DNA from 3 places in the Streptomyces chrestomyceticus JCM 4735 genome. Region 3 is predicted to be linked to each of the others. Evidence: riboswitches for the same ligand, from Rfam matches in the RefSeq annotation. Region 3 holds a riboswitch; each other region holds the start of a gene.

Region 1 (10,502 bases), 610 kb from region 3:
TCCGGGGGACTTCCTGGGGGAGCAGCCATGGCCCGTGACCGCGACCGCCTGTCCGGTACGCAGCAGCCGTCCCACCACCCGCCCGACGCCCAGCACCCGCCCCGCCGCGCGCGCAGCCGACGGCGCCGGCTCGCCGCCGGGGCCCTGGCGCTCGGCACGCTCTCCGGCGTCCTGTCCACCGCCCTGCCCACGGCCCCCGCCGCCGAGGCCGCCGGCAAGCCCGCCGGGCACGACATCTCCTCGCACCAGGGGAACGTCGACTGGAAGTCCGTACGGGCGAAGGGCGGCCGCTTCGTGTACGTGAAGGCCACCGAGTCGACCTGGTACCGCAGCCCGCACTTCCCGCGGCAGTACCGCGGCGCGCGCAAGGCGGGCCTGCTGCGCGGCGCGTACCACTTCGGCGTCCCGAACGCGTCCTCCGGGCGCGCGCAGGCCCGGTACTTCCTGCGGCACGGCGGCCGCTGGAAGGCGGACGGCTGGACGCTGCCCCCGGCGCTCGACCTGGAGCACAACCCGTACGACCGGGAGCACGCCTGCTACGGGATGACCGGCACGGCGCTGGTCCGGTGGGTCCGCCAATTCAGCAACGAGATGCTGCGGCAGACCGGGCGGCGGCCGGTGATCTACACGACGGCCCGGTGGTGGAACGGCTGCACCGGCGGCAGCCGGACGTTCGCCGCCACCCACCCCCTGTGGCTGGCCCGCTGGCACAGCACCCCGGGCAAGCTGCCCGCCGGCTGGGTGTACCCGAGCATCTGGCAGCACGCCGGGTCCGGCGCGCTGCCCGGCGACCAGAACAAGTGGAACGGTACGGTCACCGGGCTGCGGCGCTTCGCGCGCGGCTGACCCGCCGACGCACCCGCCGCCGGTACGCGCCCGACACGCCCGGCCCCGCGTCTCACCCGCCTCCGGCACGCCTGCGGCACACGAGGCGTCCGTGCTGGTACGCATGGGGCCCGGGCGACGGTACGGGCGCCTCCGCACCACCCCTGCGGGGGCGTCACTGCGGCGCCCGCCCCAGTTCACCTTCCGTTCACCCGTCGTCCGTACGGTCCCGAGCGTCACTGCCCAACGAACTGATTGCCTGGGTGAATGGAACACATCACGCTTCTCATCGGGATCGTGATCGTCACGGCCTTGGTGTTCGACTTTACGAACGGCTTCCACGACACGGCCAACGCCATGGCCACCACCATTTCCACCGGGGCACTCCAGCCCAAGATCGCGGTGGCGATGTCGGCGGTCCTCAACCTGGTCGGCGCGTTCCTGTCGGTGGAGGTCGCCAAGACCATCTCCGGCGGGATCATCGACGAGACGGCCGGCATCAGACCAGAAGTGATCTTCGCCGGGCTGGTCGGCGCCATCGTCTGGAACCTGGTCACCTGGCTGGCCGGGCTCCCCTCCAGCTCCTCGCACGCCCTCTTCGGCGGTCTGATCGGCGCCACCCTGGTGGCCGTCGGCCCGAGCGGCGTGCACGGCGGCGCCGTGGTCATGAAGGTCCTCATCCCGGCCGTCGCCGCGCCGATCGTGGCCGGTCTGGCCGCGACCGCCGCGACCCGGCTGACCTACCGGCTGGCCCGCAACCGCGCCGAGGAGGACACCGCCAAGGGCTACCGCGCCGGGCAGATCGCCTCGGCCGCGCTGGTCTCCCTCGCGCACGGCACCAACGACGCCCAGAAGACGATGGGTGTGATCACCCTCGCACTGATCACCGGCGGCGTCGTCGCCCCGCACGCCGACCCGCCGCTGTGGGTCATCGCCTCGGCCGGCCTGGCCATCGCGCTCGGCACGTACCTGGGCGGCTGGCGGATCATCCGCACGATGGGCAAGGGCATCACCGACATCCAGCCGCCGCAGGGCTTCGCCGCCCAGACCGGCGCCGCGGCCACCATCCTGGCCTCCTCCCACCTCGGCTTCGCGCTCTCCACCACCCAGGTCTGCTCCGGTTCGGTGATGGGCTCCGGCCTGGGCCGCAAGGGCGGCGTGGTGCACTGGTCCACGGCGGGCCGGATGGCCGCCGCCTGGGGTCTGACGCTGCCGGCCGCCGGGCTGGTCGCGGCGGGCGCCGCTCTCCTGGCGGACCAGGGCGACTGGGGCATCGCGACCGTCGCCGTGCTGGCGCTCGCCGTCTGCGGCGCGATCTGGGCGGCCTCCCGGCGCAAGCCGGTGGACCACACCAACGTCAACGAGGGCCCGGCCGCCGAGCCCGCCGGTGTCGTCACCGCCGCCCTGCAGGCCGTCTCGCCGCCGCCCGCGGGCCCGGTCGCCATCCCGGCCCCCACGGTCGCCGAGACCCGGATCACGGACCCGGTCGGCACCGCCCCGGTGATCGCCGTCCCGGTGGCCGCCCGCCCGCACGAGAAGAGCGCCCGGCGCCGCGCCAAGGCCGGCTCGGCCGCCGGCTGACCCGGCCGCACGGCTCTCACGAAGGAACGAGAACGCAATGAGCATCGACTGGGCCGCCCTCGGCCAGGTCTTCGGCGTCACGCTGTTCGTGACGGTCGGGATCGTGGGCCTGTTCACCCTCGGCATCGTCGGCACGTCCCGCAAGCCGCAGCAGGAGGGCACGCCGGTGACCGCCGACGGGCCCGCCGCCTCCGGCGGGGCGGCGCGGGCCGGGGCGTACGTCTGCTTCGCGCTGTGCGCGGCGGCCGTGGCGTACGGGATCTACCTGATCGTCGCCGCCTGAGGCGCGGCACCCCGGGCGTCCGGTGGCCGCGGCATCCCCGCCGCGGCCACCGGACGCCTGTGGCGTGGGACACAGACGCCACCACCGCCCCCGCCGCAGGTCAAGCGTGAGTTGACGGGCTTGGCGGAGCGTGGTGGACTGCCGGAGCCAATCGGCGACAGATGAGGAAGTCCGGTGAGAATCCGGCGCGGTCCCGCCACTGTCACCGGGGAGCGCCCCTCCACCAAGGGCCACGGTCCGCGTCCCGCGACGCAGGTTCCCGTACGGACTGGAAGGCCGGGGGAAGCGCCGATCCGGGGAGCCAGGAGACTCTCGTCGCCGTACCCGTCGAGCCAGGGCGCGGACCCTGAGTGAGGACCTACCGCCATGCCCGGCCGCAGTGCGCAATCTGCTGGACGTACCCCCACGCCATCCCTCCGAGGCGCGACGGCGGTCTGATCCGATGCGTGCCGAACACGCCGGCTACGCGTGCGGCGCGGCCCTCGGCTTCCTCGGCGACCTGGTCGTGGGCGATCCCCGGCGCGGTCACCCCGTGGCCGCCTTCGGGCGGGCCGCGGCCGCCGTGGAACGCCGTCTGTGGCGCGACCACCGAGGGACCGGCGCCCTGCACACCGCGCTGCTCGCGGGCGGTACCGCCGCCGGTGCCGCGCTGCTCGACCGCGCCGTACGCCGCTCCCCCGCCGCCTTCCCCGCCTCCGTCGCGCTGACCGCCGCCGCCACCTGGGCCGTCCTGGGCGGCACTTCGCTGGGCCGCGAGGCGCGGGCCGTCGGCGGCGCGCTCGCGGCGGGCGACCTGGACGTGGCGCGCGAGCGGCTGCCGCACCTGTGCGGGCGCGACCCGCAGGCCCTGGACGGGCAGCAGATGGCGCGCGCGGTGGTCGAGTCCGTCGCCGAGAACACCTCGGACGCGGTGGTCGGCGCCCTGGTCTGGGGCGCGGCCGCCGGTGTGCCGGGGCTGCTGGCCTTCCGGGCCGTGAACACGCTGGACGCGATGGTGGGGCACAAGTCGCCGCGCCACCGCCGGTTCGGGTGGGCCTCGGCCCGCCTCGACGACGTGGCCGGTTACCCCGGCTCCCGGCTGACCGCCGCGCTGGCGGTGCTGGCGGGCCCGGACCGGCGGGGCGCGCTGCGCGCCTGGCGGCAGGACGGCCCGTCCCACCCGAGCCCCAACGCGGGCCCGGTGGAGGCGGCGTTCGCCGGGGCGCTGGGGGTGCGGCTGGGCGGCACCCTGGCGTACGGCGGCCGGGTCGAGCACCGGCCGGTGCTCAACGGCGACGCGGGCCGGCCGGTCGCGGTGCCGGACATCGAGCGGGCCGTGACCCTGTCGCGCCGGGTGAGCGCGCTGGCGCTGGCGGTCACGGTCGGGGGGCGGCTGGCGGCCGGGGCGGTACGGCGATCCCGTACGGCAGGAACGGTAGGCCGATCCATCACGGCCGGAGCGGTACGCCGCCCCCGTACCACCGGGAGGGCCAAGTGAGCAGCGGGAGCAGCGCAGTGCGGACGGCGAGGAGTGCCACGTGAACGGACCGGGTCAAGCACCGCTCGGCGGCGGGCTGCTGGTGGCGGGCACCACGTCCGACGCGGGCAAGAGTGTGGTGACGGCGGGCATCTGCCGCTGGCTGGCCCGCAAGGGCGTCAAGGTGGCGCCCTTCAAGGCGCAGAACATGTCGCTGAACTCGTTCGTGACGCGCGAGGGCGCGGAGATCGGGCGGGCGCAGGCCATGCAGGCCGCGGCGGCGCGCGTCGAGCCGAGCGCCCTGATGAATCCAGTGCTGCTGAAGCCGGGCAGTGACCGCAGCAGCCAGGTCGTGCTCATGGGCAAGCCGGTGGGCGAGCTGAGCGCGCGCGGCTACCACGCGGGCCGTCAGGAGCAGTTGCTCGGTACGGTCACGGACTGCCTCCAGGAGCTGCGGCGTACGCACGACGCGGTGATCTGCGAGGGCGCGGGCAGCCCGGCGGAGATCAACCTGCGGCGCACCGACATCGTGAACATGGGGATCGCGCGCGCCGCCCGTATCCCGGCCGTGGTGGTCGGCGACATCGACCGGGGCGGGGTGTTCGCCTCCTTCTTCGGCACCACCGCGCTGCTGTCCCGGGAGGACCAGGCACTGGTCGCGGGCTATCTCGTCAACAAGTTCCGGGGCGATGTGACGCTGCTGGAGCCCGGTCTGGACATGCTGAAGGAGCTGACCGGACGGCCCACCCTCGGGGTGCTGCCGTTCGCGCACGGCCTCGGCATCGACGAGGAGGACGGCCTCCGGGTGTCGCTGCGCGGCGCGGTCCGCGAGAGCGTCGTCGCGCCGCCGCACGGCGCCGACGTGCTGCGGGTCGCGGTGGCCGCCGTACCGCTGATGTCGAACTTCACGGACGTGGACGCGCTCGCCGCCGAACCGGGCGTCGTGGTGCGCTTCGTGGACCGCCCCGAGGAACTGGCCGACGCCGACCTCGTCGTCCTGCCCGGCACCCGAGGCACCGTCCGCGCGCTCCAGTGGCTGCGCGAGCGCGGCATCGCGGACGCGGTGCGGCGGCGGGCCGCGGAAGGACGCCCGGTGCTGGGCATCTGCGGCGGCTTCCAGATGCTGGGCGAGCGGATCGAGGACGAGGTCGAGTCGAAGGCCGGGACGGTGGACGGGCTGGGCCTGCTGCCCGTACGCGTCCGGTTCGCGGTGGAGAAGGCTTTGGCCCGGCCGTCCGGCGAGGCGCTGGGCGAGCCGGTCGAGGGGTACGAGATCCACCATGGCGTGGCGGAGATCGACGGCGGGGAGCCCTTCCTGGCGGGATGCCGTTCCGGGACCGTCTGGGGCACCCACTGGCACGGCTCACTGGAGAGCGACGGCTTCCGGCGGGCGTTCCTGCGGCGGGTGGCCGCCGACGCGGGCCGCGCGTTCGACCCGGCGCCGGACACCAGCTTCGCCGCACTGCGCGAGGAGCAGCTCGACAAGCTGGGCGACCTGATCGAGGAGCACGCGGACACGGCGGCGCTGCTGCGGCTCATCGAGGACGGCGTACCGGCGGGGCTGCCGTTCGTACCACCGGGGGCGCCGCCGATACCGCCGCCCCGCACCCCGGCCGCCCCCGCCGCGGCCTCCCCCGCACCCGCACCTCGCACGACCCTCGAAGGGGGTACTCCTTAATGGCATCGGTCCCTTACCCGTTCACCGCGGTCGTCGGGATGTCCGACATGCGGCTGAGCCTGCTGCTCAACGCCATCTCGCCGGCCATCGGCGGGGTGCTCGTCCGCGGCGAGAAGGGCACCGCGAAGTCGACGATCGTGCGGGGCCTGACGGCGCTGATGCCGGACGTCCCCGTCGTCACCGGCTGCCGCTTCTCCTGCGACCCGGCGGCGCCGGACCCGGCCTGTCCGGACGGTCCCCACGAGGCGGCCGGCGCGGAGGACCGCCCGGCCCGCATGGTCGAACTCCCCGTCGGCGCCTCCGAGGACCGCCTCGTCGGCGCGCTGGACATCGAGCGGGCGCTGTCGGAAGGCGTGAAGGCGTTCGAGCCGGGCCTGCTGGCGGACGCGCACCGCGGCATCCTGTACGTCGACGAGGTCAACCTCCTCCACGACCACCTCGTGGACCTGCTGCTGGACGCCGCCGCCATGGGCGCCTCGTACGTGGAGCGCGAGGGCGTCTCCGTACGGCACGCCGCGCGCTTCCTGCTCGTCGGCACCATGAACCCGGAAGAGGGCGAGCTGCGGCCGCAGTTGCTGGACCGTTTCGGGCTGACCGTGGAGGTCGCCGCGTCCCGCGAGCCGGACCAGCGGGTCGAGGTCGTGCGGCGCCGTCTGGCCTACGACGCGGACGCGGAGGGCTTCGCCGCGCGCTGGGCCGTCGAGGAGGGCGAGCTGCGGGAGCGGATCGCCGCCGCGCGGGCGCTGCTGCCGGATGTCGTCCTGGGGGACGCGGTGCTGCGGCAAATCGCCGCCGTCTGCGCTGCGTTCGAGGTGGACGGTATGCGCGCGGACATCGTGATGGCGCGCACCGCCAGCGCGCTGGCCGCCTGGGCGGGCCGTACGGAGGTCCGCGAGGAGGACGTACGGCAGGCTGCCCTGCTGGCGCTCCCCCACCGGCGCCGCCGCAACCCGTTCGACGCTCCCGGCCTGGACGAGGACAAGCTCGACCAGACGCTGGAGGAGTTCGCCGCCGACGAGGACGACGACCCGGAACCCGACCCGGACGGCGGCCCCGACGACGGCCCCGACGGCCCCGGTGGCGGTCAGCCGCCGCAGGACGGCGACGGCGGCACGGACGGCCCGCAGGGCGAGGACGCCCAGACCCCGCACGACCAGCCGCAGGGTCCCGACCAGCCGCAACTGCCCGAGCAGGCGCAAGGCCCGGAGTCCGACCCGGCTCCGGCCGACCCGAAGGCACAGTCCGAGGGCGACACGGACAACGCTCCGGGCGAGGGCGGCGAGACGGCCGCCGTCGGCGCGGGGGAGCCGTTCCGTACCCGGCGGCTGGACGTGCCGGGGCTCGGCGAGGGCGCGGACGGCCGCCGCTCCCGCGCCCGTACGGCGCACGGCCGGACCACCGGCGCCCGCCGCCCGCAGGGCACCCTGACCAAGCTGCACCTGGCCGCGACCGTGCAGGCCGCCGCACCGCACCAGGTGGCGCGCGGCCGCCGCGGCCCGGGCCTGGTGGTGCGCCGGGACGATCTGCGCGAGGCGGTGCGCGAGGGCCGGGAGGGCAACCTCGTGCTCTTCGTCGTGGACGCGTCCGGCTCGATGGCGGCGCGCAAGCGGATGAGCGCGGTCAAGGGCGCGGTGCTCTCGCTGCTGCTCGACGCCTACCAGCGGCGCGACAAGATCGGCATGATCACCTTCCGCGGTGCCGAGGCCGAACTGGCGCTGCCGCCGACCTCGTCGGTGGAGGCGGGCGCGGCCCGGCTGGAGTCGCTGCCCACCGGCGGCCGGACACCGCTGTCCGCGGGCCTGCTCAAGGCCCACGAGGTGCTGCGGGTCGAACGGCTGCGGGACGCCTCGCGCCGGCCGCTGCTGGTGGTCGTCACCGACGGGCGGTCCACCGGCGGCCCCGAGCCGCTGGTGCGCACCTCGCGCGCCGCACGGCTGCTGGGCGCGGAGGGCGTCGCCTCGGTGGTCGTCGACTGCGAGGCCGGGCCGGTACGGCTGGGTCTGGCGGGCGAGCTGGCCCGCGACCTCCAGGGCACCGCCGTCACCCTCGACGAACTGCGCGCGGACAGCGTCTCCGCGCTCGTCCGCGACGTCCGCGGGCAGGGCAACCACCACACCACTCGGAGGGCCGCTTAATGCCTCAGGGGCAGCCGTCCGTCGTCCCGGACGACGGACTCACCACCCGCCAGCGCCGCAACCGCCCGCTGGTCCTCGTCCACACCGGCCCCGGCAAGGGCAAGTCCACCGCCGCCTTCGGGCTGGCGCTGCGGGCCTGGAACCAGGGCTGGCCGGTCGGGGTGTTCCAGTTCGTGAAGTCGGCGAAGTGGAAGGTGGGCGAGGAGCGCGCGCTGCGGGTGCTCGGCGACACCGGCGAGGGCGGCACGGTCGCCTGGCACAAGATGGGCGAGGGCTGGTCCTGGGTCCAGCGCGACTCGCAGTACAGCAACGAGGAGGCGGCCCGCGAGGGCTGGGAGCAGGTCAAGCGGGACCTGGCCGCCGAGACGTACAAGCTGTACGTGCTCGACGAGTTCGCCTACCCGATGCACTGGGGCTGGGTGGACCCGGCCGAGGTCGTCTCCGTCCTGCGTGACCGTCCTGGCCACCAGCACGTCGTGATCACCGGCCGCAACGCGCCGCAGGAGCTGTGCGACTTCGCGGACCTGGTGACCGAGATGACCAAGGTGAAGCACCCGATGGACGCGGGCCAGAAGGGCCAGCGAGGCATCGAGTGGTGACGGCGCGGCCGGGCACCACGGCGACCGGAGCGGCAGGAGCAGTCACCCCGTGAGTACGATTCCCCGGCTCGTCATCGCCGCGCCCGCCTCGGGCAGCGGCAAGACGACCGTCGCCACCGGCCTGATGGCGGCCTTCACCGAGGCCGGGCTCTCGGTCTCCGCGCACAAGGTGGGCCCGGACTACATCGACCCGGGCTACCACGCGCTGGCCACCGGCCGGCCGGGCCGCAACCTGGACGCGTACCTGTGCGGCCCCGGCCAGATCGCACCGCTGTTCCTGCACGGTTCGGCCGGTGCCGACCTGGCGGTGGTCGAAGGCGTGATGGGGCTCTACGACGGCGCCTCCGGGCTCGGCGAACTGTCCTCCACCGCGCAGGTCGCCAAGCTGCTGCGGGCACCGGTGGTGCTGGTTGTGGACGCCTCGGCGCAGTCCCGGTCGGTGGCCGCGCTGGTGCACGGCTTCGCGTCCTGGGACCCGCAGGTACGGCTGGCCGGGGTGATCCTGAACAAAGTCGGCTCGGACCGGCACGAGGAGCTGCTGCGCGACGCGCTGGACGAGGCGGGCGTGCCGGTGCTGGGCGCGCTGCGCCGGGCACCCCAGGTGCAGACGCCGTCGCGGCACCTGGGCCTGATCCCGGTCGCCGAACGGCAGGCCGACGCGCTGGAGTCCGTACGGGCGCAGGCCGCCCAGGTACGGGAGGGCTGCGACCTCAAGGCGCTGCTGGCGCTGGCGCACAGCGCGCCGGAGCTGCCCGGCACGGCCTGGGACCCGGCGCTCGCCGTCGCGCAGGGCGCGGAGGGCGCGGCCCCGGTCCCCGGCAGGCCCGTGGTGGCCGTCGCGGGCGGCGCCGCGTTCACGTTCTCGTACGCCGAGCACCCCGAGCTGCTGAGGGCCGCCGGCGCCGAGGTGGCCGTCTTCGACCCGCTGCGCGACGAGCGGCTGCCCGCCGGGACGCAGGCCCTGGTGATCGGCGGCGGCTTCCCCGAGATGTACGCGGCCGAACTGTCGGCCAACGAGCCGCTGCGCCGCGCCGTGGTGGAGCTGGCGGCCTCGGGCGCGCCGGTCGTCGCCGAGTGCGCGGGGCTGCTGTACCTGTCCCGGACCCTTGACGGCAAGCCGATGTGCGGGGTGCTGCCCGCCGACGCGCGGATGTCGGAGCGGCTCACGCTGGGCTACCGGGAGGCGGTGGCACTGGCCGACAACTCCCTTGCCGTCGCCGGTACGCGGGTGCGCGGCCACGAATTCCACCGTACGGTGCTGGAACCGGGCGCGGGCGCGTCCCCCGCCTGGGGCATGACCCACCCCGCGCGCCGGGTGGAGGGCCACGTCCAGGGCGGGGTGCACGCCTCGTACCTGCACGTCCACTGGGCGGCCGAGCCGTCGCTGGCCCGCCGCCTGGCCGCCCGCGCCGCCGACCGCCCGCCGCTGGAGGCCCCCCGTGGCTGACGCCGTACTGGACCACCTGGTCCTCGCCACGCCCGACCTGGAAGGCACCGTCGCCGAACTCGCCGCACTGACCGGCGTCCGGCCGGTGCCGGGCGGGGGCCACCCGGGCCGGGGCACCCGCAACGCCCTGCTGGGCCTGGGCGACGGCGCCTACCTGGAGATCGTCGGCCCCGACCCCGCGCAGCCCGCGCCCAAGGCGCCGCGCTGGTTCGGCATCGACGCGCTGCGCGGCCCGCGGCTGGCCCACTGGGCGGTCCGGGTGCACGGGATCGCCGGGCACGTGGCGCGGGCCCGCGCGCTGGGGTACGACCCGGGCGAGCCGGTGCCGATGTCCCGCCGCACCCCGGACGGCAGCACGCTCTCCTGGACGCTGACGCCACCGCGCACCGGCGGCGGCCTGGTCCCGTTCCTGCTGGACTGGGGCGACACGCCGCACCCGGCCACCGGGCCGGACCTGCCGGTCGTACCGCTGCGCGCGTTCTCCGGTACGCACCCCGA
Region 2 (10,502 bases), 2.0 Mb from region 3:
CCACGCCCTGCTTGCGCAACTCGGGGTCCACTCCAACGAAGTGGATGTACGCCTCGTCCGCACGGTCGGCGGAGTAGAAGCCGACGAGGAACGCCCGGATTCCCTGCTCGTCCTCCAGCACCAGGCTGGTGTCCGCGAAGTGCTGGAGGAACAACCGGGGCAGCAGCAGGGAGAGTTCCCTTGACTGTTCCGGGGTGCGTGAGTCGCCCCACCAGCGCTGGACGCACTCCACGAGTGTGGTGTGGTCGGTCGTACGGGCCCGGCGTACGTCTTGCATGTCCTGCCTTTCGGGGGGGGACGGAGATGGGTGGGTGAGTGAGTTGAGGGTACTGCGGGGGAGGGGGTGTTGGTGGTTTGGGTTCGGTCACCAACGGGAGTCAGCGGGGGGCCCACCGGGCCGGTTGAAGGCGCCGCTCCGTACGAGAGTTGGGGACTGCTGGAGGTACCCCTGTCGATGACTGTCTCCCGCCCGCGCCGCCTTCAAGAAGAAGTACGCAACCAGTCGTCGAACCGGATGGTGGCCAGCCGGGCGCTGCCCTCGTCCGGTACGAGGCTGCGCTCTGTCAGCTCGGAGCCGAAGTAGCGGGCATGCGCGTCGGGGACGACCGTGCGGGGGTCGTGCCAGGCGTGCAGGGCTCGGGTGATGAGTTCGTCGAAGCGGAAGACTTCGGGGCCGGCCACTTCGGTGGTGGCCTTCTGCGGGGATTCCACGGCGGCCTTGGTCACCGCTTCGGCTACGTCCTCGGCAGCCATGGGCTGGAAGAGCACGGGTGGTACGCGTACGGTCTCACCGTCCGTGGCAGTGTCGGCGATGCCTTTGACGAACTCGAAGAACTGGGTCGCCCGGAGGATCGAGTAGGGAACCGGCCCCTGTTTGATCAGCCGCTCCTGGGCCGCCTTCGCCCGGAAGTAGCCATTGTCGGGCAGGCCGTCGATGCCGACGATCGACAGCGCCAGATGGTGCGTGACGCCCGCCTTCGCCTCGGCGGCCAGCAGGTTGCGGGTGGAGGTGGTGAAGAATTCCAGGACCGCCGACTCCTCGAAGGTGGGCGAGTTGGCCACGTCCACGACCACCTGGGCTCCGGCCAGCACGGTGTCGAGGCCCTCGCCGGTGAGGGTGTTGACGCCCGTACTGGGCGCGGCGGGCACGGCCTCGTGACCGCGCTCGGTGAGTTTGCCGACCACTTTGCCCCCGATGAGGCCGGTGCCTCCGATGACCACGATCTTCACTTCGTGAACTCCTCGCGCTGTGGGCGCCCGCTGGGGCGGAGAGGCGTCAGGACTGCCGGGGTGCGCGCAGGTGGGCGCGCTGTTTGAGTTCTTCGTCGTCGACCAGGACCAACATCGGCTGCCCCGGCTCGCAGAGCATGGTGACGACGAAGCGCAGGCGCGTGTCGGTGCGGGCGTTGCCGTCCTGGTAGTGGATGACGTCGCCGCCGGGCTCCCAGAACGCTTCCCCGGCGCGGACGATCCGCTCCGGCTCGCCTTCCAACTCGAAGCGCATCTCGCCCTCCACCACGTAGCCGAAGGCCGGACCGGGGTGGCGGTGCGGCGGGGCGCCCTGGTCGCCGGGCGGATACTCGATCTGGACGGTCGACACGTGCGCGCTCTCCGGGATCGCGGGCGGGGCGACCTCTTGCAGCACGGTGAGCGCGGTCTTCCATGCCTCCGAGTGCGGGTGCTGGTGCTCGTGGGTGCCGGGCATGCCGGGTCCTCCTTCTTCGGCTCCGGAGCCAGGGCCGGTTGGGACGGCAGTGCCGCCCCGGCGTGCGATGCCGGTGTCCGTACCCGTGCTTCCTGCTTCCGACGTACAGCACCAGAGCTCGGCGGACGGCCCGCCGATGCACGGCCCAACCGAGAGATGTTCCATTGTTCAGACCCCCGGCATGCCCGGTGAGCACCGATCCAGACACATCCGGGGCACCGTACGCATCCGGGAGGCGTACGCATCCAGGGCACCGTACGGAACCTCAACCTCGGCCCCGCCGCACCCGCCCGTTCCCACCCCTGCCCACCCCTCCCCCGTGTCTCACCTCACATACCACCATGTGAACAGGGGTGTCGGCACCAGGCGCAGCCGATCTACGCTGTCCGGTGCAACTGGTTCGCCCTGCCCGCCAGGCAGGCGCGTCGTAAGAGGGAACCCGGTGGGAATCCGGGACTGCCCCGCAGCGGTGAGCGGGAACGACCGCCGTCATACGCACTGGATCCGGGCCGCGGATCCGGGAAGCGACGGCCAGTAGGTGCCCGCCGGACGACGTGACGTTCCGGCAGGCGTGCCCGCGAGTCCGAAGACCTGCCCGTTGCCCGCGCGCGTCCGTACGTGCGCGGACCTTCCGGTGACCTTCGAGGGCGGGTCGGCGTGTCATGGCAGGCGGGCACGGGTGTCGTCGGACGCTCCGTGGCTCGCCCGGCGCGTCATTCCTTCGCGTTCTCGTCCGGTCACCGGGCTCGGAGAAGATCACGCTCGCGAAGGAGAGTTCCGTGACAGCGAAGCCCGCAGCCGCGGCAGCACGGGCCACCGTGTACGGCTACCCCCGCCAGGGACAGCACCGGGAACTGAAGAAGGCCGTCGAGGGGTACTGGAAGGGCCGCGTCACCGCGGACGCCCTCCGGGAGACCGCGCGCGACCTGCGCCGCTCCAACTGGCAGCAGTTGGCCGACGCCGGCATCCACGAGGTGCCGACCGGTGACTTCTCGTACTACGACCATGTGCTGGACACCAGCGTCATGGTCGGAGCCGTCCCGGAACGGCACCGCGCCGCCGTCGACGCCGACGCCCTGGACGGCTACTTCGCCATGGCGCGCGGCACGCAGGACGTGGCGCCGCTGGAGATGACCAAGTGGTTCGACACGAACTACCACTACCTGGTTCCCGAGTTGGGTCCCGACACGGTCTTCGCCACCGACTCCGCCAAACAGGTAGGCGAGGTGCGGGAGGCGCTCGCGCTCGGCCACACGCCGCGCCCGGTCCTCGTCGGCCCGGTCACCTACCTCCTGCTGGCCAAGCCGGCCCCCGGTGTCGCCGCCGACTTCGACCCGCTGACCCTGCTCGACCGGCTCCTGCCCGTCTACGCGGAAGTGCTGGCGGACCTGCGTGCGGCCGGCGCCGAGTGGGCACAGCTCGACGAGCCCGCCCTGGTGCAGGACCACACCCCGGCCGACCTCAACGCCACCGAGCGCGCCTACCGCGTCCTCGGCGCGCTCACCGACCGTCCGAAGCTGCTGGTCGCCTCGTACTTCGACCAGCTCGGCGAAGCGCTGCCGGTGCTCGCCAAGGCGCCTGTCGACGGTCTCGCACTGGACTTCACCGAGGCCGCGGCGGGCAACCTGGACGCGCTCGCCGCCGTCGGCGGGCTGCCCGGCAAGCGGCTGGTCGCCGGTGTCGTCAACGGCCGCAACATCTGGATCAACGACTACGAGAAGTCGCTGGCCACGCTCGGTACGCTGTTGGGCCTGGCCGGCCGGGTCGACGTGGCCGCCTCCTGCTCCCTGCTGCACGTACCGCTGGACGCCACCGCCGAGCGGGACATCGACCCGCAGGTCCTGCGCTGGCTGGCGTTCGCCCGGCAGAAGACCGCCGAGATCGCCACGCTCGCCCGCGGCCTCGCGCACGGCACCCACGCGATCGCCGCCGAACTGGCCGCCAACCGCGCGGACCTGGCGTCCCGCGCCGGTTCCGCGATCACCCACGACCCCGCCGTACGGGCCCGTACCGCCGCCGTCACCGACGCCGACGGCCGCCGCTCCGCGCCGTACGGGGAACGGACCGCCGCCCAGCGGGCCCACCTCGGCCTGCCGCTGCTCCCGACGACCACCATCGGTTCCTTCCCGCAGACCGCCGAACTGCGCACCGCGCGCGCCGACCTGCGGGCGGGGCGCCTCGACACCGCCGGGTACGAGGAGCGCATCGCGAACGAGATCCGTGAGGTGCTCGCCTTCCAGGAGGAGGCGGGCATCGACGTCCTCGTGCACGGCGAGCCCGAACGCAACGACATGGTCCAGTACTTCGCCGAGCAACTGACGGGGTACCTCGCCACGCAGCACGGCTGGGTCCAGTCGTACGGCACGCGGTACGTCCGTCCGCCGGTCCTCGCGGGCGACATCTCGCGGCCCGAGCCGATGACGGTGCGGTGGACGCGGTACGCGCAGTCGCTCACCGACCGTCCGGTCAAGGGCATGCTGACCGGCCCGGTCACCATGCTCGCCTGGTCGTTCGTCCGGGACGACCAGCCGCTCGGCGACACCGCCCGGCAGGTGGCGCTGGCCCTGCGCGACGAGGTGGGCGACCTGGAGGCGGCCGGCACCTCGGTCATCCAGGTCGACGAACCGGCGCTGCGCGAGACGCTGCCGCTGCGCGCCGCCGGCCGTCCCGCGTACCTCGCCTGGGCCACCGAGGCGTTCCGGCTCACCACCAGTGGTGTGCGGGACCGGACACAGATCCATACCCACATGTGCTACGCCGAATTCGGTGACATCGTGCAGGCCATCGACGATCTCGACGCCGACGTGATCAGCCTGGAGGCCGCGCGCTCGCACATGCAGGTGGCCCGTGAACTGGCCGAACACGGTTATCCGCGGGAGGCCGGGCCGGGCGTGTACGACATCCACTCGCCCCGCGTGCCGAGCGCCGAGGAGGCGGCGAGCCTGCTGCGCAAGGGCCTCGGCGCCATCCCGGCCGAGCGGCTGTGGGTCAACCCCGACTGCGGTCTGAAGACCCGGGGCTGGCCCGAGACGCGGGCTTCGCTGAAGAACCTGGTCACGGCGGCGCGGACGGTGCGCGGGGAGTTGCCGGTGTCGTGATCCGGTGAACCCGGTGACGGCCGGGAGGTGCGTCCGCGCGCCTTCCCGGCCGTTTTTCCCGCCGATTTCCGGGGGCTTCCAAGGCGCGCACGACTCCGGCCGACAGCGCCTGACCGCCGAGGACCGTAAACTGCTCCTCTTCACGCGACTTGCCGAGGAACAGCAATTGACCCCGTATTCCCTGGCGTTCTACATGGACGTCGTCACCACCGGCACCGTGCTCGGCCTGCGGTACACGGATTCTCCCGAACGCGTCGCCGAGGTGCTCGGGCCGGACTTCGGCGAGAACAGATTCGGTGAGCAGAGCCTGGGATATTCCTATGCCCTGCCCGAATTCTTCTGGGATCGCGATTCCGTCGGCTCCCCCTGGGCGGGACACCACTTCACCTTGCAAGTGCACAGGCTGGCCCACCGCAAGCACAAGGTCGTCGACGAGGCGATACGGGCCCGGTACGGGCGCTTTGCTCCCAGGCTGCGGTTCGAGAAGCTGCGGCGTCTGCTGGAGCGGCGCGGTGTTCCGCTGCTGGAGATTCCGGAGGATCCGGCGAACGCGCCGTACTACCGGACGTTCTGGCAGCCGGATTCCCAGGTCGCCGTCTCCGTCATCGGCTGCCACGGCGAATACAGCACGCCGGACAACCTGCGGGTCGGCGATGTCTACACCATCCAGGCACCGCTGACCGCCGACGCGGTGGCGTGGCGGAGGGAGCGGGCCGCGTAGACGGCTTGCTTGGCAGTCTTCGCAAGGGCTGGCGGGAAGATTGGCAGAAGTTGGCATCCGTCCACGCTTGATGGCATTCAGTGCCACTGCCAGAGTCTCCGTACGTGACGTTCGCACCCTTCACACGAACACGAACGACACCCCGCACGCTGATCCGGGAGACGCCCATGCCCACCACCGAACCGGCCCGCCCCGCCCAGGTGCTCGGCATACCGGGCCCCGGCCGCCGAAGCCCGTGCGCTCCTCGAACGTACGACGCTGACGCGCGAACCGCCGGCGTCCTTCACCGCCGACGCGTATGCGGAGCACCTGGTACGGGGCGCACAGACGCCGGGGTGAGGGCCCCGGTCGCCCGTGGGCGGGCGCGGAGCAGAACTGAGGCTGCTCCGCACCCGCCCGCGGCACACATACTTCGCCGGAAGAGGGTCAGCTCTGCCCCGTACTCTCCAGGACGATCTGGAGCTCGACCTCCTGGTCGCCCGACACCGTGCCTTCCGTACGGACGGAGAACGCGCGCGTCAGCACGTCCCGCAGCCGGTCCACCGCCAAGTGGCTGCCCTGGAGGTCGGCGGTGACGGCGGCGGACAGGTCCGCGTTCGGCCGGACGTCGCCGCGGACTTCCGAGGTCTCGAAGGTCTCGGTCCAGACGACCGGGTGACCGGGCCGGTGCGGCTGGTCGTGCGCGGTGTCGCCGTCGGCGCGGTCGGAGTCGAAGCAACTGCGCAGCGTGCTGAACACGGCCTCGGCGTCGGCCGAGGACTGAGCACTGAGCACGACCTGGGCCGGCTCGTCGGTGTGGGGTGTGCGGGTCATGTGGGCTGTGTCCTCTCCGCGCTGTGCGTCGGTGTGGTGCGGCGGGCTTCCTTGGCCGCCCGTTGGGGTACGACGGTGTACTTCGGGTCCTCGGCGGAGGCGATACCGGCCGCGAAGACCCCGAAGCGGGTGCACGCGGAACCGGCGAGCAGGGCCAGCCCGCCCGCGGCGGCCAGCGTGCGGGACCGGCCTCCGAAGGCGGCGCCGACGGCGGCTCCGGCCGCGGTGAGGGTCCGCGCCGTGCGGAGCAGTGTGCCGGCCCGCCCCTGGTGCCAGGTCTCCGCGACCATGCCGAGACGCCGCTCGACGGCCTTGGTGACCGCTTCGTCGGCGACCGCGGCCAGTACCGCGGCGCACCGGGCGGGCCCTGTCTCCCGTACGGGACCGACGACGAGGGCCATCCCGGAGGCGGCGGCCGTCGCCGATGCCGCGAACAGGTACGGGAGTTCGCGGTGCGCGCCGTGCCACGCGGGGACGGCGGTGTCCGCCGCGAGGACCGCGGTGTAGGTGGCGACGGCCGGTCCGAGGAGCGCCGCGGTACCGGTCGCCAGGGCGCCCGCCCGGGGCAGCTTCCCGGTGACCGCCGAGGCGGCCGCGGCGCCCGCGGCGGGCCCGTACGCGGCCAGCAGCCAGGAGCCGACGCTCATCGGAGAGGTCGGCTTGACCACCCGGAGCATGTTCGCGAACCGGCCGGGCCTGCCGAGGTCGTTGACGAGTGCGGCGGTGGACAGGGAGACCCCCACCAGGGAGGAGACCTTCATCGCGGTGGCGGTGGTGGTACGGCCGGTCGCGTGGGCTCCGGCGGCCAGTACCGATCCGGCGCCGGCCAGACCGCCGAGGAAGAAGTACCCGGCGATGTCCCGGGCGCGCCAGGCCGGAGCCTTGATGACCGGCCGGCCGTAGTACGACTGGAAGTCGGCCGGAGGCGCCATGAGCTGCTCACCGCGCCCGCCACGACCACGCTTGCCGCCCTTGCGCCGCCCTCTCCCGTCGGCGCCCGGCCCGCCACGCAGCATCTCCGGCGCGGCGGCACGGCCCGGCAGCCCGCCCTCGGAGCCCTCGCGCGTGACATCGGAGCCGTTCATCGCTTCCTCTTCCGTCTTCGCTCCCTCTTCCCTCATCGCCGTCCCTTCCGTCCGGTGGCTCCGGCGGCACGGCCGAACTGCTTCAGCGCGGGCCCGGCGAAAGCCAGCGCGATACCGCCCGCCAGCGAGAGCGCCGCGGCGCCCGCGTGTTTCCACATGGCGGGCAGGTCGCGGGTGGTGACGACGGGGTCCGGCGGCAGTCCGTAGACCTCGGGTTCGTCGAGGAGCAGGAAGAACGCGCCGTCCCCGCCGACACCGTCGTCCGGCTCGTGCCCGTACAGCCGCGCGTCGGTGACGCCTGCCGCGTGCAGTTGGTCGACGCGGAGCGCGGCCCGTTCGCGGAGTTCGTCCAGCGGCCCGTACTGGATGGATTCGGTCGGGCACGCCTTGGCGCAGGCGGGTTCCTGCCCGGCGCCGAGCCGGTCGTAGCACATCGTGCACTTGAAGGCGCGGCCGTCGGAGGGGCGTTGCTCGATGACGCCGTACGGGCAGGCGGGGACGCAGTAGCCGCAGCCGTTGCAGATGTCCTCCTGGACGACGACCGTGCCGAACTCGGTACGGAAGAGCGAGCCGGTGGGGCAGACGTCCAGGCACGCGGCGTGGGTGCAGTGTTTGCAGACGTCGGAGGCCATCAGCCAGCGCAGCTCACCACCGGTACCGCCGCCGGTAGCTCCACCGCTCCCGTCATCCGTGTCGGCCAGCGGCAGTCGCGTACGCCCTTCAGCGGTGGGCGGCCCGCCACCCACCGGCGCCTCCGCCCCGTCACGCGCCGGCACCTCCTGCTCGATGAAGGCCACATGCCGCCACGTAGAGGCCCCGAGCCCCAGCGTGTTGTCGTAACTCATGCCCGAGAGGGACAGTCCGTCCTCGGGCAGGGCGTTCCACTCCTTGCAGGCGACCTCGCACGCCTTGCAGCCGATGCACACGGACGTGTCGGTGAAGAAGCCGGTACGGGGCGGTGCTCCGGAGTGGCCGGCGTCCCCGGCCGGGTCCGGTTCGACACCGCTGAGCAAGCGGTCGCCGGGCAGGTGGTCGCCGAGCAGGTGGTCGGTCACGGGCGGGGCTCCGTTCCGGTGGTCTCGTCGATGCCGGCGCGCTGCCGGTAGGCCGCGACCAGTTCCGGCAGGCCGGGCCCGCGGGGGCGGCGGCCCGGCCGGATGTCGGCGGTGAGCGCCTTGTCCTCCTGGATGTGGGCGTTGGGGTCGAGGGCGATGGCCACCAGTTCGTTGGCGGCGTCGCCGGTGACCACGCCGTTGGGTCCCCAGTGGAAGGGCAGCCCGATCTGGTGGACGGTGCGGCCCTGCACGGTCAGGGCGGAGATCCGCCGGGTGACCAGGACACGCGCCTCGATGGCGTTGCGCGCGGTGATGATGGTGGCCCAGCCCAGGTGCTCCAGGCCGCGTTCGGCGGCGAGCTGCGGGGAGATCTCGCAGAACATCTCCGGCTGGAGTTCGGCGAGGTAGGGCGACCAGCGGCTCATGCCGCCCGCGGTGAAGTGCTCGGTGAGCCGGTGGGTGGTGACGATGTACGGGTAGACGTCGGCGCCCGGTTCGTCGCCGCTGGGGTGGTAGCGGTTGCCCTCGTGGGGTGCAGGCGGCGGACCGGCGAGCGCGGTGTCGACGGGTACAGGGCGTTGCCGAACGGGGAGTCCTGCGGCTCGTAGTGGGTGGGCAGCGGCCCGTCCACCAGGCCGGCCGGCACGTACAGCCAGCCCTTGCCGTCCGCCTGCATGATGAACGGGTCGTCGCCGCGCAAGGCGTCGGGCCCGGTCGCGTCGTCCGGCGGCTCGTAGTCGGGCGCGCGGTCGGGAATGAAGTCCGGCACGTCGTGCCCGGTCCACTTCCCCTCCTCCGCGTCCCACCACACGTACGCCTTGCGTTCGCTCCAGGGGGTGCCGTCCGGGGCGGCCGAGGCGCGGTTGTAGAGGATGCGGCGGTTGGCGGGCCAGGCCCAGGCCCACTCCTCGGCCACCCAGTCCTGTTCGGTGTGCGGCTTCTTGCGGGCCGCCTGGTTGACGCCGTCCGCGTAGACGCCGCAGTAGATCCAGCAGCCGCACTTCGTCGAGCCGTCGTCCTTCAGCTCCGTGTACGCGCTCAGCGGTCCACCGTCCGGGCCGAACCCGTTGATCTCGGCGAGGACGGCCGCGGCAACCGGCTCCTCCAACGGCCCTTGCACCGGATAGTCCCAGGTCAGGTCCTGTACGGGCCGGTCCATGGGGTCGGTGGAGGCGGCCAGCTTCGCCTTGATGCGCCGGCCGAGGTGGTACATGAACCACAGGTCGCTGCGGGCATCGCCCTCGGGCTCGACGGCCGTGTGGTGCCACTGCACCCAGCGGTTGGTGTTGGTGAAGGAGCCGGACTTCTCGGTGTGCGCGGCGGCAGGGAAGAAGAACACCTCGGTACCGATGTCCTCGGTACGCAGCTCGCCGGTCTCGATCTCCGGGCCGTCCTGCCACCAGGTCGCCGATTCGATGAGCGAGAAGTCCCGGACGACCAGCCATTCCAAGTTGGCCATGCCCAGGCGTTGCAGGCGGGTGTTGGCGGAGCCGACGGCGGGGTTCTCCCCCATCAGGAAGTAGCCCTTGCAGGTGCCGTCGAGCTGCGCCATGACGGTTTCGTACGTGGAGTGGGCGCCGGTCAGGCGCGGCAGGTGGCCGAAGCAGTAGTCGTTGTCGGCGGTGGCCGCGTCACCGTAGTACGCCTTGAGCAGGCTGACGAAGTAGGCCCGCATGTTGCCCCAGAAGCCCTTCACGGTACGGCTCGACCGGACGAAGGTGTCCAGGTCCTCGTGCGCGTGGGCGTGCGGCATCGGCAGGTAGCCGGGCAGCAGGTTGAAGAGGGTGGGAATGTCGCTGGAGCCCTGGATGGAGGCGTGGCCGCGCAGGGCCTGGATGCCGCCGCCGGGGCGGCCGATGTTGCCGAGGAGCAGTTGCAGGACGCTGGCGGCCCGGATGTACTGCGCGCCGACCGAGTGCTGGGTCCAGCCGACCGCGTAGACGAAGGCGCTGGTGCGGTCGCGGCCCGAGTTGGCGGTCAGCTCCTCGCACACCCGCAGGAACGTCTCCTGCGGCACTCCGCAGA
Region 3 (10,502 bases):
GCATTGGGCCTTACTGTCGGCCCTGGCTCAGAGTCCCTTCACCCCTTGCTGCTGCTCCGGCTTCGGGGGTGTCGGTTCCGGGCGGTCGAACGTCGCCGGGGCGTCGAAGGCCGCGCGGCGGGTGGCGCGGCGCAGGGCCTTGAGGAGGGTGGGGCCGAGGGTGAGGGTGAGGATCACCGTGACCGCGGCCCGGGGCAGGTCCCAGCCCAGCGAGGTCGCCAGGCAGTAGGCGACGAAGCGCGCCAGGTTCTCGGGCAGCGGGTCGCCCGGCACGAAGGAGACGCCGGTGGCCAGGCCGCCGATGTAGGGCCAGCCCTGGAGGTTCATGACCAGGCCGTACAGGACGGCGGAGACCCCGCCGTACACCGCGATCATGACGATTTCGCGGCGGCCGCGCAGCCGGTCCGGGCCCGGCAGCAGGCCCGCGCCCATCGCCACCCACCCCATCGACAGCATCTGGAACGGCAGCCACGGCCCCACCCCGCCGGTCAGCAGCGCGGAGGCGAACATCGACACCGAACCGAGCACGAACCCGAAGCCCGGCCCCAGTACCCGCCCGGACAGCACCATCAGGAAGAACATCGGCTCGATGCCGGCGGTGCCCGCGCCCAGCGGCCGCATCGCCGCGCCCGCGGCGGCCAGGACGCCGAGCATGGCGATGGCCTTCGCGTCGAGGCCGGGCGCGCCGCCCGTCGCCGAGGACGCCGAGGTGTCGGCGATCGTGGCCACGACGACGGCGAGCAGCAGCGGCAGCAGGGCCGCGAACAGCCACGGCGCGTCCTTGGAGTGCGCGAGGCCGGAGGCGGAGCCGGCCAGCAGGGGCCAGCCGAAGGCCATCACGCCGATGGCGGAGATCAGGACGAGCGCGGCAACGGCGCGCGGGCCCAGCCGTACCGCGCGTGCCTGCCGGTCCGGCGGAGCGGGGAGCGTACGGGTCATGCCGTGGCCTCCAGGGCGTGGGCGACCTGGGGCACGGTGAGCCACGGCAGCGGCGCCAGCACCTTGGAGACCTGCGGGGCGAAGGCGGGCGAGGAGACGACGACCTCGGCGGTCGGGCCGTCCGCGACGATCTCGCCGTCCGCGAGGATGACGACCCGGTGGGCCAGCTCGGCGGCCAGTTCGACGTCGTGGGTGGCCAGGACGATCGCGTGCCCCTCGGCGGCCAGCCCGCGCAGCAGCTCCACGAGACGGCCCTTGGCCGCGTAGTCCAGACCGCGGGTCGGCTCGTCGAGCAGGAGCAGCGGCGGCCGGGCGGTCAGGACGACGGCCAGCGCGAGGGCGAGCCGCTGGCCTTCGGAGAGGTCGCGCGGGTGGGTGCCGTCCTGTACGTCCGGGAGCAGCCGGGTGACCAGGCCGCGGCAGGTGCCGGGGGCGGCGTCCGCGTCGTGGTCGGCGGCGGCGCACTCGGCGGCGACGGTGTCCGCGTACAGGAGGTCGCGCGGCTCCTGCGGTACGAGGCCGACGTGCCGCAGCAGCGTGCGCGGTGCGGTGCGGTGCGGAGCCGCGCCGCCGACGCGCACCGAGCCGGCGGCGGGCTCGTGCATGCCGACGAGGGTGGTGAGCAGGGTGGACTTGCCCGCGCCGTTGCGGCCCATGAGGGCGATCGTCTCGCCGGCGCGGACGGTCAGGCCGACGCGGTGCAGGGCGTCGGTCCGGCCGCGCCGTACGGAGAGTCCGACGGTCTCGGCGGCGAGCGGGCCACCGGAGCCCTCGGACGCGGATGCGGACGCGGACCCGGATGCGGACGCCTGCCCGGACCCGGAACCGGACCCGGAACCGGACCCGGCCCCTGACGTCGCTCCGCCCCGGAGGCGGTCCTCGCGGCGGCGCCACCGCCCGAAGCGCTTACGGGCGGAGCCGGCGACCTCCGGGCCGGGGCCGGTGCCGGCACCGGTGTCGAGACCGGACGTCCCGGGACCGGCGCCCACCTCCGTCACTGCCTCCGTCACGGCCGCCGCCCCGGGAAGCCCTCCGTTTCCCCCCGGCTCCACCCCGGCCAGCCGCTCGCGCAGCGACGACGCCTTGCGGCGGGCGTCGCGTACCGAGAGCGGCAGCGGTGACCAGTGGGCGAGCCGGCCCAGGGCCACCACCGGCGGGTGGACGGGGGAGACGGCCATGATGTCGGCGGGCGCGCCGACGACCGGGGGCGCGCCGGGCGCGGGCAGCAGGATGACCTGGTCGGCGTACTGGACGACGCGCTCCAGCCGGTGCTCGGCCAGCAGGACCGTCGTCCCGAGGTCGTGCACCAGGCGTTGCAGCACGGCGAGCACCTCCTCGGCGGCGGCCGGGTCGAGGGCCGAGGTCGGCTCGTCCAGGACCAGCACCTTGGGGTGGGTGGTGAGCACCGAGCCGATGGCGACGCGCTGCTGCTGCCCGCCGGAGAGCGTGGTGATGGCGCGGTCGCGCAGGTCGGCGAGGCCGAGGAGGTCCAGGGTCTCCTCGACGCGGCGCCGCATGACGTCCGGGGCCAGGCCCAGCGACTCCATGCCGTACGCGAGTTCGTCCTCGACGGTGTCGGTGACGAAGTGGGCGAGCGGGTCCTGGCCGACGGTGCCGACCACGTCGGCCAGTTCGCGCGGCTTGTGGGTACGGGTGTCCCGGCCGGCCACGGTGACGCGGCCGCGCAGGGTGCCGCCGGTGAAGTGCGGCACGAGGCCGCAGACGGCGTTCAGCACGGTGGACTTGCCGACGCCGGAGGGGCCGACGAGCAGGCACAGTTCGCCTTCGGGCACGGTCAGGTCGATGCCCTGGACGGCGGGTTCCGCGGCGTCCCCGTAGGTGACCGACACCTGGTCGAAGCGGATCACTGAGGGGACTCCTTCGTGTGCGGCGCGCCCTGCGCCGGAGACTTCCTTACCCGTGCCCGCCCGGCACCCGGCTCTCCTGACCCCGACCCCGGCCCCGGCTCCGTCTCCACCTCGGCCCCCGCCGCCCGCTGCGGCAGCGGTGCGACGAACGCCGGGAGCAGCCCCACCAGGACACCGGCCGCGGGCCACAGCGGGAGGACGGGCGCGGTGAGCGGGACGGCGGGCGGGTGCAGGGCGGCCGGGTCGTAGGAGTTCGCCCAGATCGTCAGGGCGGCCACCGCGATGCCGGAGCCCGACACCAGCCAGGCGCGCACACCCCACCGGTCGGGCCGGTAGCGGCTGCGTACGGACCGGCGGCCGCCCAGCCACAGTCCGGCGAGGGCCGCGGCGAGCCCGGCGAGCAGCACCGGCAGGCCGTACGCGGCCCCGGTGTCGGCCAGCAGCCCGTACGTACCGGCGCAGACGCCGAGCAGGCCGCCGAGGGTGAGGGCGGTGGTGGTGTGCCGTACGGCGGGCGGCACCTGCGCCGTACGGCCGTAACCGCGCGCGTCCATCGCCGCCGCCAGCGACACCGAACGTTCCAGCGCGCCCTCCAGGACCGGCAGCCCGACCTGGAACAGCGCCTTGACGCCCCGGTCCGGGCGGCCGCGCAGCCGGCGCGCCGCCCGCAGCCGCTGTACGTCGGCGACGAGGTTGGGTGCGAAGGTCATCGCGACGACGACCGCGACGCCCGCCTCGTACAGGGCGCCCGGCAGGGACTTCAGCAGGCGTGCCGGGCTGGCGAGCGCGTTCGCGGCGCCGACGCAGATCAGCAGGGTGCCCAGCTTCAGCCCGTCGTAGAAGGCGAAGAGCATGCCCTCGGCGGTGACCCGGCCGCCGATGCGCACCCCGCGCGCCCACTCGGGCAGCGGCACTTCCGGCAGTGTCACCAGGGTGTGCGTGCCCGGGATGGGCGAGCCCAGGAAGAACGCGAAGACCAACCGGATGACGATCACCAGCAGGCCGAGTTTGAGGAACGCGCCGTACGAGCGGGCCCACGGCGCGTCCGTGCGGCGCGCCGCGACGACGTACCCGGCGACGCCGATCAGCAGGCCCAGCAGCAGCGGGTTGGTCGTCCGGGACGCCGCGGTGGCCAGGCCCAGCGCCCACAGCCACCAGGCGCCCGCGTGCAGCGCGGTGGAGCGGGTGGCGCGGGGGACGCCGAGGGCGCGGGCGCTCATCCGCGGCGGCGGCGAGCCTGCCACCCGGCCGCCGCGCCCAGGACGACCAGGACGGCGAGGCCACCGATCAGTCCGGCGGAGGGGCCGCCCGAAGCGTCGTCGTCCGCCTGCTTCCCGGCGGCGGACGCGCCGTCGGAAGCACCCGGGTCCGGCACGCCGGAGGCGGAAGCGGAACCGGAAGCAGCACCGGAAGCCTTGTCCGCGCACCCCGCCTTCGGATATCCGGCGATCGCGCACAGCAGCGCGTTCGCGTCGTACCGCAGCGGCTTGGCGACGGCCGCCAGCGCGTCACCGACCGTCCCGTCCTCGGGCAGCCGGGCGCACTCCGTACGGACCGGTGGCGGGTTCTCCCCGGCCGCCGCCTCCGCCTTCGTGCCGAAGTCGAGGACCAGGCCGACGCGCTTGGTGCCGTCCTGCGCGGGCGTCTGCCCGCAGATCGCGGCGAAGTCCGCGGCCCGGCGCGGCTTGCCGGCCGCCGCCGAGTCGGCGCTGACGGTGAAACGGAAGCCCGCCACGGCGCCGTCCCGGGGGCGGCTGGTGGCCGGCCCCTCGGTCGCGTACGACCAGCCGCCGTCCCCGGAGGCCGGGGCGCCGGCGGCGGGCCCGTCCCAGAAGGACCAGTAGCGGTACTCCTGCGCCTGGGCGGGCGCCGCGCCCAGGCCCGTGACCGTACCGGCCAGGGCCAGGGCGCCGAGGAGGCGGGCGGAGCGGGACCGCGGCAGGCGCATCAGACGTCGCTCTTCTTCCGGCGGCCGCTGAGCAGGAACCCGGCGCCGATGCTCGCCACGAACACGATGCCGAAGATCCACCACACGCCGGAGTTCTGGTCGTCCTGGTCCTGCGCGTCCTTCTCGGGCGCGGCGGACGGCGCGGAGCTGCCGGCCGGCTTGGGGCCGGTGGCGTTGAGCTGCGCGACCAGGTCGGCGCCGCCGAAGGAGCGCGGGTCGGCGCCCGCGGCGTGCGCGGCGAGCACCAGTTGCGCGTACGCGGCCGGGCCGGCCTCCTTGGCCCAGTTCGCGGAGTTCTTCTCCAGCCACTTCAGCGGCGCCTGCGCGGCGGCCCCGTGCGACCCGGCGGCGAGGGCCACCACGGCGTCGGCGGTGTTGCCGACGTCGGGCTGGTCCTCGGCGCCGGGCATCGCGGACTTCAGGTGCTGGCCGTTCGCGCCGAGCACCGCGGCCAGGTAGGCGGCGCCGCCCTCGGCGGCCTGCTTCGGGTCCCGCTTCGCGTCCTTGTCCGCCGCCCCGCCGTCACACTTCAGGGGCTTCACCGGCTCGTTGACGTCCTTGCCCGCCGGGTCGACCACGAAGCCGTCGCCCAGCCCGCCGAGCACGGCGGCGGCCGTGGCGTCCGCGTTCGGGGCCAGCTTGCCGTCCTTGGGCTGGAAGGCGAACGCGCCGCGTTCCCCTTCCTTCGCGTCGCAGCCGAGCTGGAAGGTGACCAGCGCGTCGTACGGGGACTTGCCGCCCTTCCGCACGGACTCCGGCTTCTCACCCGCCGCCTTGAGCGCGCCGATCACCACGGAGGTGGAGTTGGCGTCACTGGGCGAGCCGCCCGTCGAGGGCCAGCCGCCGTCGTCGTTCTGTACCGACTTCAGCCACTTCACGGCCTTCTGTACGGCGTCGTCGTGCCCGCCGAGCGCGGCCAGCGCCTGTACCGCGGCGCTCGTCTGGTTGGTGTCCCGCATGGTCTTGTCGTCGCACGCCTTGGCCGGGTCGGCGCGGTAGGCGCTGAAGGCGCCGTCGGAGCACTGCTGCCCGGCGAGCCAGTCGACGCCCGTCACCGACGGACGCACCCCGACGGTGCGCTGTGCGAGGAGGGCGAGCGACTGCCGCCACACGCCGTCGTACTGCGGGTCCTTGGTGCCGTACAGCCCGTCGGGCAGCTTCGACGCCTGCGCGGCCGGCGCGGGGGAGTCGGCGGCCGCCACGGGGGTACCGGCCGCGCACAGCACGGCGGCGCCGGCCAGCGCCGCGGCGGCGCGGCGCGCCAGGGCGGCGAAGGTGGGGGCCGTGGAAGCCCTGGGAGCCAGGGGAGCCTGGGAAGCCGTGGTGGCCATCGGGTCGGTGCCTCTCGGGTCAGGTCGCTGCGGTGGGTCCGCGGTGGGCCGGTGGTGGGTGCTGCGGTGGGTGCGCAGCCGCACTCGGACGCCCCGCCGCCCGCCGGTCGACGACCGGCCGCGGTGGCACCGGGCTCAGCTCCGCATACCTCGACGGTGCCGCGCGCCGGGCGTCCGCGCGAGGAGGCGCGGCCTTCCGGCGGCGGGAGCCTTGGTCGTGCCCCAGCGGGTGCTCCGGCTCGGCGGGCGCACGGCGGCCGTACGTCCCGGATCACGGTTGCGGGTCAGCGCCGGATTTCCACCGGCTTCCCCCGATCGGGCACAGGATGAAATTGTCTCGCACACCTTAACCGGCGGGCCGGGCGAGCCCCGGGTACGGGCTGCCCGGCAGACGCCCGCCTCACACCGCCCGGTACGTCACCGGCTCCGGCCCCGGCACCGCCTCCGCCAGCCCCAGCCGCACCAGCCGCCGCAGATGCGCCTCCGCCTCCGCGACCGCGATGGTGCGCGACGCGTACGGGATGCGCTCCCACGGCCGGTTCCACTCCATGGCCTCGGCGAGCTGCCACGGAGTGCGCGGTACGGCGAGCAGCGCGCGCAGCCCGGCCAGCCGCTCCTCGTGGTGGGCGAGCAGTTCACGGACCCGGTCGGCCGCGTCCGTGAACGCGTGCTGATGGGCGGGGAGCACCTCGGCGGGCGCGAGCCGGGCGACGCGTTCCAGGGAGGCCAGGTAGTCGCCGAGGGGGTCGCCGGGTGTCGCGTCGTCCGGGTCCTCGTAGAGCCCGATGTGCGGACTGATGCCCGGCAGCAGGTGGTCGCCGGAGAAGAGCCGGCCGTGGCCCGGCCGCCGGGCCGGGTGCTCCTCCTCCAGGTGCAGGCACACATGGCCGGGGGTGTGGCCGGGCGTCCAGACGGCGCGCAGCCGGCGGCCGGGCAGGTCGAGGAGTGCGCCGGGCGCGATCTCGCGGTCGGGCAGCGCCGCCCGCTGCCCGGGGAGGTCACGCACCGGCCCCTTGGCGCGCACCCGACGCAGGGGCGCCAGGTGGCTGTCGGGCGCGCCGGCCGCGGCCAGCTTGGCGATCAGGTGGTCCAGCCACCGGCCGGGTTCGGCCTCCCGGGTACGGCGTACGACGGCGGCGTCCGCCGCGTGCATCGCGATCCACGCGCCGGACGCCTCCCGTACGCGGGCGGAGAGGCCGTGGTGGTCGGGATGGTGGTGCGTGATGAGGACCCCGTGCAGGTCGGTGACGTCGAAGCCGCAGGCGGTGATCCCGGCGGTCAGGGTGTCCCAGGCGTCCGGGTCGTCCCACCCGGTGTCCACGAGGACGGGGCCGCGGCCGGTCTCCAGGAGGTGGACGAGGGTGTGGCCGAGCGGATTGTCCGGGATGGGGACGGCGATCGACCACACGCCGCCCCGGTGGTCGGTCACCCGGGGTCCGGCCGCCGCCGTCCCGGTCCGGGCCGCTGCCGTCATCCGCCGCACCTCCGCGTCCGCGCGGACGTGCCGCGCCCCCGTACCGAGCACCGTACCGAGCCCTCCGTGCCGGAGCCCGTGCCGAGCATTGCCCAGCATAACTAGAACTGGTATCAGTCCTGATGCAGCGTCAGAAACTCTCCGCGCCAGCCCGGTTCGCCACTACATCCCGTCCGACCCCCAGGAGGCGGCAGCCATGAGCGCACTCGTCGAGTACGAACAGCTCTACATCGGCGGCGAGTTCACCGACCCGGCCGGCGGTGGCACCATCGAGGTGGTCTCGCCGCACACCGAGCAGGTCATCGGCCGGGTGCCGCACGCCTCGCGGACCGATGTGGACCGGGCCGTCTCCGCGGCCCGCGCCTCCTTCGACTCCGGGGAGTGGGCGCGGACGCCGCTCGCGGAGCGGATCGCGGTGGTCACGCGCGTCAAGGACGCCTTCGCCGTGCGCAGCGAGGAGATCGCCAGGGTCATCAGCGCGGAGAACGGCACCCCGTACACCTCCAGCGTGATGGTGCAGGCGCTGGCCGCGATGATGGCGTGGGACGCGGCGATCACCGTCGCCCGGGACTTCCCGTTCGAGGAGCGCCGGGCCGGTGTGCTCGGGCCGCTGCTGGTGCGGCGTGAGCCGGTGGGGGTGGTGGCGGCCGTGGTGCCGTGGAACGTGCCGCAGTTCACCGCGGCGGCCAAGCTGGCGCCGGCGCTGCTGGCCGGCTGTTCGGTGGTCCTCAAGGTGTCGCCCGAGACGCCGCTGGACGCCTATCTGCTGGCGGACATCGTGAGCGAGGCCGGGCTGCCGCCGGGCGTGCTGTCCATCCTTCCGGCGGACCGGGAGGTGAGCGAGTACCTGGTCGGGCACCCGGACGTGGACAAGGTGGCGTTCACCGGGTCGGTCGCCGCGGGCCGGCGCGTCATGGAGGTCGCGGCGCGCCATCTGACGCGGGTGACGCTGGAGCTGGGCGGCAAGTCGGCCGCCGTCATCCTGCCGGACGCCGACCTGGACGCCGCGGTGGCGGGCATCGCGCCGTTCGCGTGGCTGGTCAACGGGCAGGCGTGCGTCGGGCAGACGCGGATCCTCGCGCCGCGCGAGCGCTACGCCGAGATCGCCGAGCGGTTCACCGCCGCCGCGTCCGCCCTGCGCGTGGGCGACCCGCTGGACCCGGCGACCGAGATCGGGCCGCTGGTCGCCCGGCGCCAGCAGCAGCGGTCGCTGGACTACATCGCCCTCGGGCAGCGCGAGGGCGCCAAGATCCTGACCGGCGGCGGGCGGCCGGAGGCGATGGAGACCGGCTGGTACGTGGAGCCGACCCTGTTCGGCGAGGTGTCCAACTCCATGCGCATCGCCCGCGAGGAGATCTTCGGCCCGGTGATCTGCCTGCTGCCGTACGAGGACGAGGCCGAGGCGGTCCGGATCGCCAACGACTCCGAGTACGGGCTGTCCGGCTCGGTGTGGACCGCGGACACCGAGCGCGGCATCGACGTCGCCCGGCGGGTGCGGACCGGTACGTACTCCGTGAACACCTTCAGCATCGACATGCTGGGTCCGTTCGGCGGATACAAGAACTCCGGTATCGGGCGGGAGTTCGGGCCCGAGGGCTTCGGCGAGTACCTGGAGCACAAGATGATCCATCTGCCGGCGGAGGGGTGAGGGACGGTATGAGCGGTACGGACGGCAAGGGCGGGAAGGGCGCGGAGGGCGGGCCGGAGGGGCCCCGCTGGCACGTCGAGGTCGACCGGGGCGTCTGCATCGGCTCCGGCCTGTGCGCGGCCACCGCCCCCGGCGGCTTCGAGCTGGACGCGGCCCGCCAGTCGCACCCCGTACGGCCCGAGTGCGACGCGTCCGACGACGTGCTGGCGGCGGCCGAGGGCTGCCCCGTCGAAGCGATCACCGTGACGCTCGCCGCCACGGGGGAGGCCGTCTTCCCGCCCGACGAGTGAGCGGACCCGCGTGCGGGCGGTACGGGTGCGAGCCCCGCGCCCACCGGGACGTACCGTCAGTAACCCGTGAACTTCTCACGGTGACCTCGTGACATCTGCGACTGTTAACGCTCCCCGGCGGCGTGGAAATCTCTGTGCCACGCCGCCGAGGGGGGAGACGATGGACAAGCGGTACGAGGTTTACTGTCTCGCCGACAGATTCTTCTACGAGACCCCGGACCGTCTGTCCGCAGGGAACGGAGCCGCGTCGGGCCACGGACCCCTGTACGAAGCGGCGCAGCGCGCAGTCCCCGAAGGGTGGCGGTGTTTCCTCTCCGGGGACTGGCTCCACGTGAACCCGGTCGACGCCGAAGGACAGCCGCGTCCCGGACTGCCCCCGCAGGGCTGGAAGATCCACGTCTCGGCCTGTACCGACAACGCGGAGAAGCTGGCGTCCCAGGTGTGGGACTACTGCGTCGCCCGGCTGATCCCGTTCAAGTTCGTCCCCGGGCCGCGCCCGCTGCACCTGCGCAACTCCAAGTACGCCGACCGGGGCGGGAGCGGCAAGTTCGCCACCATCTATCCGTCGGACGAGCGGCAACTGCACACCGTCCTGCGGGAGCTGGGCGCGCTGCTGGCCGGTGAGCCGGGCCCGTACATCCTCAGCGACCTGCGCTGGCAGGACGGGCCGCTCTACGTGCGGTACGGCGGCTTCACCCGGCGCTACTGCGTCGACGAGCACGGCAACCTGGTCGGCGCGATCGAGAACGCCGACGGCAAGCTGGTCCCCGACCGGCGCGAGCCGAAATTCCACGTACCGGAGTGGATCGAGTTGCCGGACTTCCTCGCCCCGCAGCTCGCCGCCCGCAACTCCACCACCGTCACCGACCTGCCGTACCGGATCGAGTCCGCGCTGCACTTCTCCAACGGCGGCGGCGTCTACCTCGGCCGCGACCGGCGCACCGGCGACAAGGTGGTGCTCAAGGAGGCCCGGCCGCACGCCGGACTGGCCGCCGACCGGGCCG

What was found. A riboswitch is a leader RNA that binds a small molecule or an ion and turns the genes downstream of it on or off. The one in region 3 is predicted to bind cobalamin.
Region 1: linked by a shared signal. The riboswitch ahead of EJG53_RS31805 (cobalamin biosynthesis protein) and the one ahead of EJG53_RS29175 (prenyltransferase/squalene oxidase repeat-containing protein) in region 3 are both predicted to bind cobalamin.
Region 2: linked by a shared signal. The riboswitch ahead of metE (5-methyltetrahydropteroyltriglutamate--homocysteine S-methyltransferase) and the one ahead of EJG53_RS29175 (prenyltransferase/squalene oxidase repeat-containing protein) in region 3 are both predicted to bind cobalamin.

The regions. Positions count from the first base shown of each region.
Region 1 is NZ_BHZC01000001.1:7,267,007-7,277,508, reverse strand. It holds gene EJG53_RS31820 (lysozyme) at 28-846, shown strand; gene EJG53_RS31815 (inorganic phosphate transporter) at 1,093-2,406, shown strand; gene EJG53_RS31810 (hypothetical protein) at 2,444-2,689, shown strand; cobalamin riboswitch at 2,854-3,000, shown strand; gene EJG53_RS31805 (cobalamin biosynthesis protein) at 3,132-4,166, shown strand; gene EJG53_RS31800 (cobyric acid synthase) at 4,207-5,823, shown strand; gene EJG53_RS31795 (putative cobaltochelatase) at 5,823-7,958, shown strand; gene cobO (cob(I)yrinic acid a,c-diamide adenosyltransferase) at 7,958-8,557, shown strand; gene EJG53_RS31785 (cobyrinate a,c-diamide synthase) at 8,607-10,004, shown strand; gene EJG53_RS31780 (VOC family protein) at 9,997-10,502, shown strand, end outside.
Region 2 is NZ_BHZC01000001.1:8,667,640-8,678,141, reverse strand. It holds gene EJG53_RS37515 (GNAT family N-acetyltransferase) at 1-277, opposite strand, end outside; gene EJG53_RS37510 (SDR family oxidoreductase) at 481-1,230, opposite strand; gene EJG53_RS37505 (cupin domain-containing protein) at 1,277-1,705, opposite strand; cobalamin riboswitch at 2,085-2,318, shown strand; gene metE (5-methyltetrahydropteroyltriglutamate--homocysteine S-methyltransferase) at 2,485-4,803, shown strand; gene EJG53_RS37495 (hypothetical protein) at 4,970-5,524, shown strand; gene EJG53_RS37490 (hypothetical protein) at 5,951-6,337, opposite strand; gene nrfD (NrfD/PsrC family molybdoenzyme membrane anchor subunit) at 6,334-7,422, opposite strand; gene EJG53_RS37480 (4Fe-4S dicluster domain-containing protein) at 7,455-8,477, opposite strand; partial or broken gene fdh (formate dehydrogenase) at 8,474-10,502, opposite strand, start outside.
Region 3 is NZ_BHZC01000001.1:6,656,364-6,666,865, forward strand. It holds gene EJG53_RS29155 (ECF transporter S component) at 28-939, opposite strand; gene EJG53_RS29160 (ABC transporter ATP-binding protein) at 936-2,807, opposite strand; gene EJG53_RS29165 (energy-coupling factor transporter transmembrane component T) at 2,804-4,027, opposite strand; gene EJG53_RS44000 (EGFR-like transmembrane domain-containing protein) at 4,024-4,755, opposite strand; gene EJG53_RS29175 (prenyltransferase/squalene oxidase repeat-containing protein) at 4,755-6,086, opposite strand; cobalamin riboswitch at 6,294-6,422, opposite strand; gene EJG53_RS29180 (MBL fold metallo-hydrolase) at 6,487-7,560, opposite strand; gene EJG53_RS29185 (aldehyde dehydrogenase) at 7,757-9,208, shown strand; gene EJG53_RS29190 (ferredoxin) at 9,217-9,498, shown strand; gene lanKC (class III lanthionine synthetase LanKC) at 9,659-10,502, shown strand, end outside.